Regions from separate parts of the Ruegeria sp. AM7 genome, predicted to be linked through region 4. Evidence: riboswitches for the same ligand, from Rfam matches in the RefSeq annotation. Region 4 holds a riboswitch; each other region holds the start of a gene.

Region 1 (3,840 bases), on a different contig from region 4:
CGCTGACCGGCACATTGTCGACCATCAAAGGGCTGTGGCTGTTTGCGTTCAGCGAGACCGAGACTTCGACCTCGCCCTGCGGCAGTTGGTCGATATGCATCCAGTTACCGTACAGCCGGGCCAGTTTCTGACCATTCACGTAGACATGTGCATGCCCCTCGCCGTCGACATCTGGCTTTGAGGCATTTTGTGGCGAGAACTGAAAGTTCTGCGGCACAACATGCAGGTTCCAGCCCGCCATGGGGTCGGGGGTCAGGGTGATCTCAACCCCCGGAGCATCAGCACCAGCAGGCAGGTTGATGGCAGTCGAATGATCGTGTGCGGCTGCCTCGGCGTGAGACGAACTGTGATGTGCAGGATCGCCATGGTCATGGCCGTCGAAAGTGACGCCATTTGCAGCCGCAACCACAAATCCTGCACCACTGCCAAAAACTATGCCGATTGCAAATAAGGCAAGTGAGCGTGCCATTTTATGTTCCTTGATGGTAGTAGAAACACGCCGAGCTGGTCTCGGCGTGTTTATAGGCGTGCTGGTCAGGCCGCAGCTTCGGCACGCTGACTTTCATGTCGCCAGAAGTATCCGGCGAATGCCCCGACCAGAACCCAGGCTACCAGTCCGATGCCAAAGGCGCGTGCGGCAAACAGCGCTCCGATCTCGGTCGGAACGGGGCCGGTGAACACGTCCGGCTCGGGCGCGCCGATCAGATGTGGGGCCAACAGCAAGGCGGCTGCGATCACATAGCTAATCAGGGTGCCGCCAAAGGCAATCAGCCACATGGCAACGCCTGCTGCGGCGACGGTCGCAAACCACCAGATCTGACGCGCAGCGACATCGGCTGCTGCCACGCCGGGCACTTCTGGCGCGAGCGAGAATCCGGGTGCGAGGTGCACGGCAATGAACCCCGCAAGCCCCCACAAAACGCCGGTGCGCCCGTCAATCTTGTGGCCGTTGCCCTCAGCCACGGACATCAGCGCAATCATCATCAGCGCATAACCGGTATAGATAAGCATCGTGAAAATGACGCTCAGCGCATCGCGGAACAGGTCCGAGAACATTCCCGGCAGCTCGGGGTGAGCACTTACGACGTCACCGCCGAAATGGACCAATTCGCCTGATTCATACAGTTCCGCGTGCAGCAACACAGGTTGCACAAAGACCAACTGCAGCAAGGCGGCAATCAGCCCCGCTGCAGCACCAGCGAACAACGCGCTGGTCAGGATACGGCTAAACATGGGTTTAGTGGCAGGGGAAGCCGGTCGCGTGGCGCACATCGTGGGCTGCGTCATGCAGGGCCGCGGCCTGAACGTGGCCGGTCAGCGTGACGACGCCAAGGCCCAGAACCACAGCGAACATAACCGGAAGGATACCAACGCGTGAGGTCGATGCGGTCGTTGCTTGAGTTGCCATTTTTAGTTCTCCTTTACCGTCGCACCCGACGGTTGGTGTTTTCATTCGTGCCTGGCAGGTCTCCTGGCTCGCGGGTCGATGCCTCTGTTCGCCTTCCCCCTGAAACTCAGGAGTGGCTGGTTGAACAGGGCTCACCGCTTACAGTCGCGGGGGCGGCTGTGGATTCGATCGCGCGCGGTCTCACCACATTCCCTCTTAGCTTGCCGGTATTGCCGACAGGACCAGACAGGTTCATTTAGCCGTTACATCTGCTGCAGCGCAATCGTCATTTGCGACGTTTTAGGTCAGATCACGCGCTTTTTGAGAAGATAAATATCCATGATCCACCCATGATCAGCGCGCGCAGCGGCGCGGGTGTCCAGAATCGACTGTGCAACACCGGTCAGAGGGCCGTTGATCAGGATTTCTTCAGTCATGCCCACGTAAGCCCCCCACCAGATGTCATAATCTGCCATCTGAAGATGTTGGAACGAGCACTCACCATCCAACATGACCGCCACGTTTGATGCACCGTCCGGCCACCCTTCGTCGCGAATCCGCCGCCCCGTGGTCACGATGTAGGGTGCACCCAGTTCGTTGATCGGAATCGCGTGGGCCGCTGTCAACGCCTGCAGCGCTGTGATGCCAGGGATCACCCGCGTCGTCGGTTGAGGGTCCAACCGCGCCGCGATTCGCAGTGAGCTGTCGTATAGCGACGGATCGCCCCAGATCAGCAGCGCCACGTGCTGTGCACCGGGATGGGCGGCAATCGCCTCGCGCCAGCGCAGCGCAATTGTGTCGTGCCATTCGTCCACCCCGCGCAGATACCCGTCTTCCGAGCGGCGCTTGGGGATGTCGAAATAGGCGATCTGCGGCGGCGTGTCGGTCACCTGCGCAATGATCTTTTCGCGCAGCCCGGCCAGATCGGCCTTATTCTCGCCCTTGCGGGGGATCAGGATCAGATCCGCCGCGCGGATCGCCTGCGCGCCCTGAAAAGTCACGTGGTCAGGGTTTCCGGTGCCGATGCCGATCAAGGTCAGGTCAAACATCGTCAAACTCTGCCAGCGGGCCATAAAGGATCAGCGCCGGGGCGGTGCCTATCTCGTCCGCCAGTTTTTCGGACAGCGCGCCTACAGTACTGCGATGCAGCTTTTGTTCGGGGGTCGAGACGGATTCGGCCATTAGTGCTGGTGTCTCCAGCGGCAGACCGTGGGCGTTCAGCGTTTCGACCAGCAGAGGAAAAGTCCGCTTGCCCATGAAGACGACGGTGGTCGCATCCGGGTCGGCCAAAGCGGGCAGGTTCAGGTCCTCGGGCAGTTTGCCGCTGACATCATGACCAGTGACAAACTGGACCCGCCGCGCGGTCAGCCTGCGGGTCAGCGGGATGCCCGCCGCCGCCGCTGCCGCCACGGCCGAGGGGATGCCGGGGATGATCTCATACGCGATCCCGGCCGCGCGCAGGGCCACTAGTTCTTCTTCCAGACGCCCGAACATACCGCCATCGCCGGATTTCAACCGCACGACCCGCTGCCCGGTCAGGGCGTAATCCACCAGCAACCGGCTGACATGGTCCTGCTTGGGCGAGGGGCGGCCCGCCCGTTTGCCCACGCCTACCAGATCGGCATCGTCGCGCGCATGGGTCAGGATCGGCCCGCTGCTGAGGTCATCAAACAGCACCGCATCCGCCTTTTGCATCCGGTCCACGGCCTTCAGCGTCAGCAATTCCGGATCGCCCGGACCCGATCCGATGAACGAGACAAACCCACTCATACTGAGGCCTCTGCGATCAGGTGAAAGAACGTGCCCGTGACGTTGCCGCGTACCGAGCCGGTCTGCGGCCCTTCGGCCCCTTCGGCGTCAAACACGCGGGCCAAGGGCGCGTCGGGTTGTTCAATGATCGAAGAATAGTGGAACTCATGCCCCCGCAGGCCCGTGCCTACGGCAAAACCGGGCATCGGGGCCAACAACTCGGCGCGGCGATAGCCCAGATTGAACTTGCGCTTTTCATAGGACGTCACCAGTCCCAACAACCCGGCCATCTGATGCGAGACACCCTCTTTGTCGATCAGAGCCTGTCCCAGCGCCATATAGCCCCCGCATTCCCCATGCACGGGTTTGGTCTGCGCATGTTTCCGCAGGCCTTCTTGAAAGACGGATGCAGCGGCCAGAGTTCCCGCATGCAGCTCTGGATATCCGCCCGGCAACCAGACCAGATCTGCATCCGCCGCAGGGGCTTCATTCGCCAATGGCGAGAACGGTAACACCTCGGCCCCTGCCGCGCGCCAGCCTTCCAGCAAATGCGGATAGGTAAACGAAAACGCGGCATCGCGGGCCAGCGCGATCCGTTGCGCCGGGGGCCGCGGCAGCGCGGCGGACGATGGCCCATTCGGGCCTGAGGACGCCGCCCGCTTGATCGCCTCAAGATCGACATGCTCGCGCAGGAACGCGGCATA
Region 2 (3,840 bases), on a different contig from region 4:
GCCACACAATGTTCGCACTGGCCGCAGGGTTCGGTCGTGGGTTTGCCCTCGCCATCAGGGCCGATGCAGTTCATGCCCTTGGCGATGATCCGGGCCGTGGTGGTTTTGCCGGTGCCGCGAATGCCGGTCATGATAAAGGCCTGCGCTATCCGATCCGCCTCGAACGCGTTTTTCAACGTGCGCACCATAGCGTCCTGACCGACCAGATCGGCAAAGGTTTCCGGGCGGTATTTACGGGCAAGAACCTGATAGGCGGGGCTGGGCGTGTCGGTCATATCTGCTCTGTCGGATTCGGGTTCCGATGCAGCGTAGAGACCCCCGCCGCCCGCGTCCACCGCCGCCTTGGGGGAAATTCGGTTTGCAGGTCAGTTTGCACGGCATAGAAGCTATGTGAAAAGGAGGGCGGGGATGGAGCCATTTGCAATTCACGCGGTCGCGGTCGGGGCTGGTTATGTCGCGCTGGCGCCGCTGCCGGGGCGCGCGGGGGAATATGCGCGGGATTTGGATGTTATCCGCCGCTGGCGGCCCGATCTTGTGATCTCAATGACCACAAGCTCCGAGATGGCGAAGGCCGGGGCGGGAACACTGGGGGATGACCTGCGGGCCGAGGGCATAAGCTGGACGCACCTGCCGATTGTGGATTTTGGCGCGCCGTCGCCGGACACCGAGGCCGCGTGGCCCCGGATCAGCCAGTCTGCCGCGCATATTCTAGCGCGTGGAGGGCGGGTGCTGGTGCATTGCCGGGGCGGGTGCGGGCGGTCGGGGATGATCGCCCTGCGGCTGATGGTAGAACAAGGTATGGCACCCGACGCGGCGTTGCGTCGCTTGCGCTTCGTGCGGCCCTGTGCGGTTGAAACCGATGGGCAGATGCGCTGGGCCAGCCGCGCGCCGGGCTGAGCTACAGCGCCAGATGCTGCTGGGGCTGTGCTGGTTGCGCCGGGGCCAGCTCTGACACTTCAAGCATGGCACAGGGCGGCGCAGGCAACAGGCCGGTCGGACGGGCCGCAGCATCGGGGCCGAACAGCATATCCGCATAACCGTCCAACGCGTCCAGCGAGGCGTCCGTGCTGGTGCCGCAGAAGATGCGAATTTGATCTTTCTGGGCGCGGAATCGGGCGATGCAGCCCTGTGGGCAATGGCCCAGCTCTCCGCTGCCGTCCAACGCGAACTCGTCCGACGTGGCTGGTACTGCGGTTTCCATCGCTTGCACAACAGCTCGTGCCATCTGCGCCAGAGCCGGGCAGGTCTTGCCGGTTTTCTGACATAGGGTTGCACTGAATTGGTGCGTTTTTGTCTTCCAGATCATAATGCGCCCTCCGCGCGGGGAACGGGGCATGGATCAGGTGTGACAGCGCGCTGACAATCCCGCCCGGACACCCCGCCCGAGTTACAGTTTTGCTTTGATGGCAGGTCTCCTGACTTGCGGGTCATCGCGTTGCCGACCTTCCCAGCCTTGCGGGCCAGTGGTATTTAGGCATTGCTTACCGCTTACAGTTGCGGGGGCAGTCGCGGCATTGGATCGTTCCGGCATGACCGGGCAGAACCGCACCGTGTTCCCTTTTCATCCTGTCCCGACACGGGACAAGAACCATCACGCCATCGCTAGCGGCTGAGCGGGCTTTGAGTCAAGCGGGCGCGCGCGCAAAGTGGACGTTTGGTCATCTTGATGCGCCCTTGACTCAGCCCGGCCAAAGAAGTGGGGATAAGGGGTGAACCGAACAGTTCAGATCAGGTGAGCAACGCTATGCTGGATGATACACCCCCCGTCCTGACCGAGGATTTTCGGTTTTCTGCCGGTTCGGCAATGCTGTCGGCGCGCCTGTACCGGCCCGTGACTGATCCCAAAGTCGCCGTGGTTATACATGGTGCGACCGGTGTCCCGAGGGATTACTATCAGCATTTCGCACATTGGCTGGCAGCGGATCAGAGGATCGCCTGCCTGACCTACGACTATCGCGACTTTGGCCACTCACTAACCGGACCACTGCAGGAATCGCGGGTAAAGATGGCGGATTGGGCGCTGACCGACATGCCTGCCGCCAGAGCGGAAATGCGCCAGCGTTACCCACACGCAGAACACTGGAGCATAGGGCACTCGGTCGGAGGGATGTTGGGGCCAATACAACCTGATATCGACCATATAGATCGCATGATCTGTGTGTGTTCGGGGCTGGTGACAATCAGTGATCACCCTTGGCCTTATCGCGCGCTGGCGTCCTTGTTCTGGTATGGACATGTTCCGCTGGCGGTAAAAACAGTTGGATACCTGCCAGGAAAAGCAGTGGGATTTGGGGCCGACCTGCCTGCATCGGTTTATTGGCAGTGGCGCAAGTGGTGCACGGCACCCCAAAATTATCTGCCTGAAATCGGAAAAACGCTGCCAGCTGCAACCTGGGCAGACAAAGGCAAACCGGTCGATCTGTTCACTTTCGAGGACGACCAGATGGTTCCGCCCGAAGCCGTTTGGCGGTTGGCAGATCTGTACGGCTCCAGCGCTCGGCGTCATATGCTGTCACCGCAGGAATTCGGACTGAAGGACATTGGCCATATCGGCGCGTTCGCGCGTCGCAACGCGTCCCTATGGCCGCGCTTGATTGCATAAGTGCTGGGCGTCTAAACCGGTCAAAACTGCGGAGGAATGAAGTGAGAGGTTGGACATCGACCCAAGCGGGGCTCGTTGTGGCTGCTTCCTTCCGGACCTGACCAGGTTGGCGAGGCGCTCGCCCGCGCCAACCTCTCACCGGTGGATATAGGCATTTGGTTCATGCTTGGCAACCCGTCAGAGGGAGAGCTGAATGTTCAGGAAACCTTTCGCATCCGGACCGATGACTTTGGCGCGATAGCGTGCCAGTTCTTCCAGATGTTGGTCCGCGGCCGCTCCGGTTTTCACAAGCGCATGGGCACCGGGTATAGGTGACAACCGAAAAGGCTGGGGCGCCTCTTCCAACGGGTCCATCGGTAAGACGCCCGACAGGTAATCCCGTACAATATGTTGAATCGGAAGGACTGGCAGAGGAATTCGGGTCGCGTTTTCGGCAAACGGGAAGTTCCCGCCTCCGTTGGCACGGTAGTTGTTCAACGCGACAACAAAGCGCTGATTTGCGTCGATAGGGCGGCCATTGAACCGCAATTCGCGAACCCGATGGCTGTCGGGGTGAAGTATTGCGCCACCTGCGTCGAACCGCGCCGGATAGGCAAGGTCGAGCGCGTAAGTCAGCCCGTGTAGCACGTCAAAATTATGCCCGGCACGATTCGCATCCACAAGGTCGGATTGTTTACCCGGGCGCATCTGATTCAGCACGCCAGCGGACATTTCCAGCCAGTCCTTGATTTCAGTGCCCGAGACAATGACGGCCTGCATCTCATTCGGAAATACGTTCAGGTCGGCAACATGGCGCGTACATATCTGCCCGGGTGGGATATCGGTGAAAAACCGAGGCCCTGCACGACCGCCGAATTTCGACGGCGCAACTGCCGACAAGACGGGTAGCCCTGCATAGGCAGTTCCCTGCATATGCTGCCGCAATGCTGCAGCTTGCGCGGCAGCCACAAGCGCCAGACCGCGATCCCAGGCGCAAAAGCTGAAATAGCTGTGCAGATGATGCGACGTGTGTCCAACGGGCGTGTTGCACCGCGCGCGAGTTTCGCGGTGCGCCTTGGCAAAAATTCGCGACAGTTCGGGGTCTTCCGGAACCTCAGTGCCAACAAAGTCGGGTGCGATTGCCTTCAGGTGTGAACGGTGCGTTTCTACATGCCATTTTCCGTCGTCACCGAGTGTCATCGTCAGGTCAATCACACCAAGATGCGACCCTGCACTGCCCGGCATGACAACCGGCTTGC
Region 3 (3,840 bases), on a different contig from region 4:
TCTGGACAGTGGTCACCATTACGATGAAGTGATGAAGACACTGCGGCTTATTGACTCGATTCTTGCTCCCGGCGGAGTGATCATCGGTGACGACTGGTATTCGAATCCCAAGCATTATTCGGGTGTGTGCCGTGCCGTCAACGAGTTCGCTAAAGAGGCTGACTATGAGATCATCGCCGCGGGATACGACGCACAGTTCTGTATCCGCCGGGTTCGGGATGTAGAGTACACCCACCAATTCGGCAGTGAAGCCCTAATCCATGAGAACTACTGAGCACAGGCCGGCCAATGGCCCCGATGCACGTCATCGGGGATTCTCCTGTTCTGAGGGGATCGTGCAAAACTGAACCAAGACCGGGTAACCCATTGACCGAATGTTACTGGGTTGCCCCAGGCGACGCCCTCCGGGATGGGCTAAAAACCATAAGTGACAGTCTGGATAGCCGAGTGCGCCGTTCAACTCAGGGCAACGCTGCGCGGCGTTGGCGTGCGCCGATTGATGTTAGGCTTACCGCTTTCAAGCTAAAGTCACAAATACGGTCCTTGATCTGACAAAGGACGCTGATGTTCACCAAGACACAGGCGTTTTTGGATTTGCGACTGGAAAAAAGCAACTTGGCATACATGCTTGCACGACCTTGTCGTCGCGAAGTAAGCAGGCGAAATCCTACTTAACGCACAGGCATGAACGAAACGGGCAGTACCGGGTTTACGGAAAATGGGCGGCCCCCGGGAATGCAAGCTCGTAACTTGCGACACGATTGGCACTTGGTATTTGAAGTCTTCGAACAGGTTTTTCTGGCGTTTGTCTATTGACGATACTTAGGTTTATCCGCGCACAAATTGACTCTTGCCCCGGTGGTTCGGGTAGTTCAGTGGTCTAAAAAAGTGGCAGCGAGCCCAAAACTCGCCGCCACTTTTCCAAGCCGGTCAAAGCGTTTTCGCGCAGTGTAATTGCGTCATTCGGCCCGACGTCCCTGAGGAATAACCTCGTATCCGGACGCTTCCGGCTCGTAGTCTTCCATTTCGGACGGGAAGCCGGGGGCCGTGATATCCAGCCCGGTGGCCTCTTCCAACCGCTTGATAATATTAGGGGATAACTCTCGGTCGCCATAACGGGCGATGCCGTCGTCAAAGATACGCATCATCACCGGGTTGATCTCGAGCGGCACCCCCGCCCGGTCCGCCACATCCTGAAACAGGCCAATGTCCTTTTTCACCAAATCCATCGTGAACGAAATGTCCCGCGAGCCGTTCAGAATGACTTGGCTTTCGGTTTCATGCACGAAGGATGTCCCGGATGAGATCTTGATTGCCTCGTATGTGGTGTTCAGATCCATCCCGGCGGCTTTGGCGGTCACAAGTGCTTCTGCGCAGGTGATCAGGTTGGCGGTGGCGAGGTAATTGGTCAGCACTTTCAACACCGAAGCGGTCCCTAGGTCACCGGTATGCAGAACCCGTCGGCCCATGGTGGTCAGAAAGGGCAGTATGCGCTCGAATGTGGCCCGGTCGCAGCCCGCGAAGATCGAGATATTGCCCGTCGCGGCGCGATGACAGCCACCCGATACAGGACAGTCTACCGCTGCGCCGCCGCGCTCGATCACCTGGGCGCCAAGTCGCTTGACTTCGGCTTCATCAGTAGTGGACATCTCCATCCAGATTTTGCCGGGGCTGACCTCAGGCAGCATCTCCTGCATCACCGCGTCCGAAGCGGCAGGCGATGGCAGGCAGGTAATAACCGCGTCGCAATCGCGCATCAGCTGGGCCGGGCTTTCGGCGGCCTTGGCCCCCTGTGCCACGAAGCCGTCGACGAGGTCAGAGTTCAAATCATGTACCGTCAGTTCGATCCCGTTGCGCAGCAAAGACCCTGACAGTTTGCCGCCCACATTGCCCAAGCCGATAAAGCCCACCTTCATGCGATACACCTCCTTTTTTGGCGTCGTTTTGTTCATGGCACCATGCCGCCCCACCCAAAGTCATGCCGCCCAGCGACGCTGTCAGGTCGCTTTTAACCCGAGGTGCGAAAGATGTTTGCGACTCGCTTGACAAGGGCCTGCCCGGTGCCGCATGTCCGATCCGTTGGTGTCCATCTGCAGATGGATGAAAAGGGAATGCGTCAGCGGGTCATCCGTCAAACGCAGCCGCCCCCGCGACCGTGACCGGAGAGGGTGCCCAAGCCACTGGCCAGCAAGGCCGGGAAGGCGGGTCATCCGACAGGGCAACCGCCCTGAAATCCGCAAGCCGGGAGACCTGCCAGCACCCGCGATTGAAACCGGACGGGGTGTTCCGGTGCCGGGTCACGCACGACCCGCATGAAACCCCGTCCCCCACGATGAGGATTTAGGGGGATGAGAGACATGACCGAAACCGCTCCGGTCGAGCTGCTGGTTTGCACCACCTGCCGCCGCGGCCTGCCTGTTGAAGATGACGCCCAGCGCCCCGGCACGTTGCTGCACAAGGCGTTGGAACAGGCCGAACTGCCCGAGGGCGTGGCGCTGAAGGCCGTCGAATGCCTGTCGAATTGCGATCAGGGCTGCTCCATCGTGCTGCGCGGCGGGCCCGAGCGCTGGACCTTTGTTTATGAGAACCTGAACGAGGTCGATCATGTCGACGTCATCGTCGACGGCGCGACCAAATATCTGGCCACCGAAGACGGTCTGGTCAAATGGCGCGAGCGCCCCGAACATTTCCGCAAAAACTGCGCCTCGCGCATTCCCCCGATTGGAGCCTGACATGTCCACTTTGGAAAAACTTCCCGTTACTGTGATTACCGGCTTTCTTGGTTCGGGCAAGACCACGCTGGTGCGACACCTGATGCAGAACCCGCAGGGCAAGCGTCTGGCCGTGGTGGTCAACGAGTTCGGCGATGTCGGCGTGGACGGCGATATCCTGAAATCCTGTGCCATCCCCGATTGTCCGGCGGAGAACATCATGGAACTGGCCAATGGCTGTATCTGCTGCACCGTGGCCGATGATTTCATCCCCACGATCGAGGCGCTGATGGCGCTGGAGCCGCGCCCCGAGCATATCCTGATCGAAACATCCGGTTTGGCCCTGCCCAAACCGCTGCTCAAGGCGTTCGACTGGCCCGATATCCGGTCGAAAATCACCGTGGACGGCGTGATCGCGCTGGCCGATGCCGAGGCCGTGGCCGCCGGTCGCTTTGCCCCTAATGTCGAAGCGGTGGATGCCCAGCGCATGGCCGACGATTCCATCGACCACGAGACTCCACTGTCCGAGGTGTTCGAGGATCAGATATCCTGCGCCGACATCATCCTGCTGACCAAGCCCGATCTGGCCGGCCCCGAAGGTGTCGCCAAAGCCAAAGAGATCATCGCCGCCGAGGCCCCGCGCCCTCTGCCCGTGGTTGAAGTGGCCGAAGGTGTGGTCGACGTGCGCGTCGTGCTGGGCCTTGAGGCCGCCGCCGAGGATGACATGGATGCCCGTCCCAGCCATCATGACGGCCACCACGATCACGAGCATGACGATTTCGAAAGCATCATCGTTGAGTTGCCCGAACAATCGGACCCGGCCGATCTGGTCGCAAACATCGAACGTCTGGCCAAGGAACTGAACATCCTGCGCGTCAAAGGCTATGCCGCCGTTCAAGGCAAACCGATGCGCCTGCTGGTGCAGGCCGTCGGCGCGCGCGTGCGTCATCAGTATGACCGCCCGTGGGAACCCGGCGAAGAGCGCCGCTCGCGTCTGGTGGTGATTGCCGAGCATGACGACATCAAAGAGGCTGAAATCCGCGAAATCCTCGCGGGCGCCACCGAAGCTGCCGAGTAAACCATGCACGTCGTCTTCCGCGAAAGCCACGGGCTCGAGGAAACCGAGACC
Region 4 (3,840 bases):
CACGCCGAACCCATCCTTGGTTCCGACCACAAAGGTAAAGAACCCGTCGAGATCCTCAAGGCTGCTTTCCAGCGCCTCACCCAGAGTGGCCCCGTTTTGCATTTTCCATGTCAGATAGGCCGCGCCGACCTCGGTATCGTTCATGGATTCGATCCGAACGCCTTCACGCATCAGCTTGCGGCGCAGGGCGTTGTGGTTGGACAGCGACCCGTTATGCACCAGACATTGATCCGCGCCGGTGTTGAACGGGTGTGCCCCTTCGGTGGTGACGGCGGATTCAGTGGCCATGCGTGTATGGCCGATCCCGTGGCTGCCGGACATCGAGGTCAATTGGAACCGCTCCGCCACCTCCCGAGGCAATCCCACCTCTTTATAGATCTCGATCGCGTCACCGTCGGACATGATCCGAAGGCCAGGGCGCAATTCCCTCAGGGCCTGCCGCGCAGCGCCGACTTTGTCGTTGGCCATGCTCAGAACCGCATGAGTGTCATTGCGGCCCAGGCTGACAGGGCTGGTCAAGACGTCGGCCAAATCTTCGGCCAGAGTCTGAAAATCCGCGTCCGGATTGTCGGATTGCACGGTGAGCTTTGCCTGATCTCCGACGGGTCCATAAATCGCGATCCCGGCGCTGTCCGGGCCGCGATCCGTCATTGTGATCAGCATATCTGTCAGCATCTCGCCCAGTTGAGGCTCGAGCGTTTTGTCCTTCAAAAAAAGGCCGACAATTCCACACATGTGTCAGCTTCTCCTGTGTTGAGTTGGGCAGACGCTAACACCTGAACTTTAGGTTATCAACAAAGGGAAATTAATATTCATATGGGGAATATTTTCGGCTATCTATTTCCCCCGCATTCAAAAATCACGGACAGCAACCCCGCAAAACCTCAGCAGCGGGTTATCAATCGCCGAATCGTGACTAACGCGTCTGCGGATATGAGATGATCGACAGGTAGCGGGCTGGCAGTTTGCGCAGCACCTCGGGTCCATGCGGTGCGTCCGCATCAAAGAACAACGTATCCCCCGGCTCGAGCAGATAAATTTGATCGCCGTGTCTGTAATCGACTTCGCCTTCAAGCATGTAGAGCATTTCAATTCCGTCATGCTGGAACGTCGGGAAAGTGTCGGACTTTTCCGTCAGCGTGATCAGATAGGGTTCAACCACAACACCGCTGGCATTAGACCCCATATGACCCAAAAGGCTGTATTGATGGCCTGCGCGTGTCCCGGCCCTCTCTGTTTCAACGCCCTTTCCCGCTTTGGTGTGGGTTGCGTTTCGGGTTTCTTCAAATCTGCGGAAAAATGCAGTGATCGGCGTGCTTAGGGCATTGGCCAGAGATTGCAGCGTCGTCAATGAAGGCGATGTGTATCCGTTTTCGATTTTTGACAGCATACTGATGGACAACCCGGTCAGCCCCGACAATTCCGCAATTGTTACGCCCTGCTGTAACCTCAACGCGCGGATTTCCCGACCGATCGCCGTTTCGAGGTTCTTTTCACCGGGGTCCCTGACCTTGTGTGGATCCTGAGAAAACTGAGGTTTGGACCTATCGTTTGATGCTTTCACCAACCTATCCTTAACGCCTTTCGCTTCGTCGTTATCGCCTGCAATTTTCCTGAAGGGAAACATATTTTCAAAACTATATTCCTGCGCAACCTCCGGTGATTTGTGTTGACCGGCGATCTGATCTCGGGCAGTGACGCATTTGATGGTTCCCTGGGGCATGCTCCAGCGGTGAAAAGGGAATACGGTGAGGTTTAAGTGCCAAGTCCGTAACTGCCCCCGCAACTGTAGGCGGTGAGCGAAGCCAATATCCCACTGACATGAATAATGTCGGGAAGGGTGGCCAAGCCTCGACCCGCAAGTCAGGAGACCTGCCATCGCAACCGAAACCAACCCGGGGCGGGGCGTCCTGGAAGGAGGCTTGATGGTACCTCGTATGCCTTTACGCGCGACCGCGTTTCAGTACGGCCCCAGTGGCCGTGGAACAGGCGCTTGATGGCCGAGCCCACTGATCATTTTCTTCTGATCTGCGCGACCTGTCAGGGTCTGGAGGCAGCGCAGCACATTGCGGATGCCTTGTGCCCTGAATTGCCTGAGGGTTTCGCAGTGCGCACAGTAGATTGTATGGCTGGATGCGATCACCCGGTCACTGTCGGATTTCAGGCCCTGGGAAAAGCCCAATACCTGTTTGGTGATATCGGCACCGAGCAGGAGCTGAATGCTCTTGCCCAATTCGCCACACAATACCTGGGCAGCGCAACTGGTTGGACAAAGGCCACAGACAGGCCTGCGCCTCTGATAAGCAAGACATTGGCGCGCATGCCGGCGTTGGCTGTTCGAGGAGCTCGATGATGAGCAGACCCTTCCTGCAGGCGCGTGGTGTAGCCTACTATTCTTTTCACGGTGACGTTCTGTTGCAGGACATCTCGTTCGATCTGGAAGAGGGGTCGGTTCTGGCCATTGCCGGTCCGAATGGCGCTGGCAAAACCACTCTGCTGAACTTACTATGTGGCGCTGAAGCTCTGTCTGAAGGCGACGTTCTGGTGCAAGAGCAGAGCTTGAAGACATTGTCAGCGACGGAGCGCGCCCGAAAAATTGCCGTCGTTAGTCAGCAGGAATATCCCGATGGGCGGTTGCATCTGCGTGACTATGTGGCACTTGGGCAAATTCCAATTCGCTCGGACCGCTCCTCTGAAGATCACGCAAACGACTTGACGCGAATTCTGGACCTGACCGGCCTTTTGGAGCTTGCCGACAAGCGCATGGCAGTGTTGTCGGGTGGCGAACGTCAGCGCGCCCATATCGCGCGTGCGCTGGCACAGAACCCTACACTTTTGTTTTTGGACGAGCCGACGAACCATTTGGATCCCGACGCCAAAGGGCGGATGTTGTCGCTGGTCGCTGGACTGGGGATAACCGTCATAATGATTGTCCATGACATTGTCATGATCCCCGAATTCGCCACCCATGTCGCGTTGATGAAATCTACCCGGCTGACCGGCTTTGGCCCTGTTTCCGAGGTCCTGACGACTCAACATGTGCGCGACACGTTCGGCGTCGACTACTTATTCTTTCAGCACGACGGTCGGATGATCCCCGCGCTGGACATACGAAAAACCACTGTTTCCCAACCCTCCAGGAGATTTCCAAAATGAAACATATCTTGTCCGTGGCTCTGGTTATGGCCATGGCGGGCGGTGTTGCTGCGCATGAAGTGACCGTAGACAATTGTGGTGAACCGTTAGTGTTTGAAACCCAGCCCGAACGGTTGGTCGTACATGACATGAACATGACCGACATGGCCTTTGCGCTGGATCTGCAAGACAAAATCGTCGGCCTCACGGGCATCACCGGCTGGTACAAAACCAGTCCTGAATTCGACACGCTACGTGGAGATATCCCCGAACTGGCACCGAAATATCCATCGGTGGAAAATATTGTCGCGGTAGAACCCGATCTGTTCTTCGCCGGCTGGTACTATGGAATGCGTCCCGGTGGTGATGTAACGCCAGAAACACTTGCCCCGTTCGGGATCAAAACCATGATCCTGACTGAAAGCTGCGTTCATTTGCATAAAGACCGCCCCGAGGCCAGCATGGACCTTTTGTTTGACGACATTCTGCGACTGGGCAAAGTCATGCATGTCGAAGACAAGGCCGAAGCGCTTGTATCTGGTTGGAAGGATGAACTGACCGCAATCGAGGCACAAACCGCAGACTTACCGAAACCTCGAGTGTTTCTGTTGGATGGCCCGGCGGACGCTCCGTTCACTGCTGGGAAATACGCAATCCCCAACGCTATGATAGCAGCGGCGGGTGGTCTCAACGTTACCCGTGATA

What was found. A riboswitch is a leader RNA that binds a small molecule or an ion and turns the genes downstream of it on or off. The one in region 4 is predicted to bind cobalamin.
Region 1: another riboswitch for cobalamin. It lies ahead of ACR3EG_RS07445 (CbtB domain-containing protein); the one in region 4 lies ahead of ACR3EG_RS02355 (DUF1636 family protein).
Region 2: another riboswitch for cobalamin. It lies ahead of ACR3EG_RS17200 (hypothetical protein); the one in region 4 lies ahead of ACR3EG_RS02355 (DUF1636 family protein).
Region 3: another riboswitch for cobalamin. It lies ahead of ACR3EG_RS07515 (DUF1636 family protein); the one in region 4 lies ahead of ACR3EG_RS02355 (DUF1636 family protein).

Annotation. Positions count from the first base shown of each region.
Region 1 is NZ_JBQFJE010000003.1:749,164-753,003, forward strand. It holds gene ACR3EG_RS07435 (hypothetical protein) at 1-469, opposite strand, end outside; gene ACR3EG_RS07440 (CbtA family protein) at 535-1,233, opposite strand; gene ACR3EG_RS07445 (CbtB domain-containing protein) at 1,238-1,408, opposite strand; cobalamin riboswitch at 1,445-1,649, opposite strand; gene cobF (precorrin-6A synthase (deacetylating)) at 1,693-2,436, opposite strand; gene cobA (uroporphyrinogen-III C-methyltransferase) at 2,429-3,157, opposite strand; gene ACR3EG_RS07460 (cobyrinic acid a,c-diamide synthase CobB) at 3,154-3,840, opposite strand, start outside.
Region 2 is NZ_JBQFJE010000003.1:2,643,343-2,647,182, reverse strand. It holds gene ACR3EG_RS17210 (DNA polymerase III subunit gamma/tau) at 1-275, opposite strand, end outside; gene ACR3EG_RS17205 (protein-tyrosine phosphatase family protein) at 409-897, shown strand; gene ACR3EG_RS17200 (hypothetical protein) at 899-1,306, opposite strand; cobalamin riboswitch at 1,389-1,608, opposite strand; gene ACR3EG_RS17195 (alpha/beta hydrolase family protein) at 1,745-2,602, shown strand; RNA gene ffs (signal recognition particle sRNA small type) at 2,642-2,740, opposite strand; gene ACR3EG_RS17185 (bifunctional 2',3'-cyclic-nucleotide 2'-phosphodiesterase/3'-nucleotidase) at 2,780-3,840, opposite strand, start outside.
Region 3 is NZ_JBQFJE010000003.1:763,190-767,029, reverse strand. It holds gene ACR3EG_RS07525 (class I SAM-dependent methyltransferase) at 1-274, shown strand, start outside; gene ACR3EG_RS07520 (NAD(P)-dependent oxidoreductase) at 960-1,952, opposite strand; cobalamin riboswitch at 2,064-2,272, shown strand; gene ACR3EG_RS07515 (DUF1636 family protein) at 2,358-2,732, shown strand; gene cobW (cobalamin biosynthesis protein CobW) at 2,734-3,789, shown strand; gene cobN (cobaltochelatase subunit CobN) at 3,793-3,840, shown strand, end outside.
Region 4 is NZ_JBQFJE010000001.1:544,686-548,525, reverse strand. It holds gene ACR3EG_RS02365 (class II glutamine amidotransferase) at 1-735, opposite strand, end outside; gene ACR3EG_RS02360 (helix-turn-helix domain-containing protein) at 917-1,564, opposite strand; cobalamin riboswitch at 1,691-1,894, shown strand; gene ACR3EG_RS02355 (DUF1636 family protein) at 1,997-2,353, shown strand; gene ACR3EG_RS02350 (ABC transporter ATP-binding protein) at 2,353-3,156, shown strand; gene ACR3EG_RS02345 (ABC transporter substrate-binding protein) at 3,153-3,840, shown strand, end outside.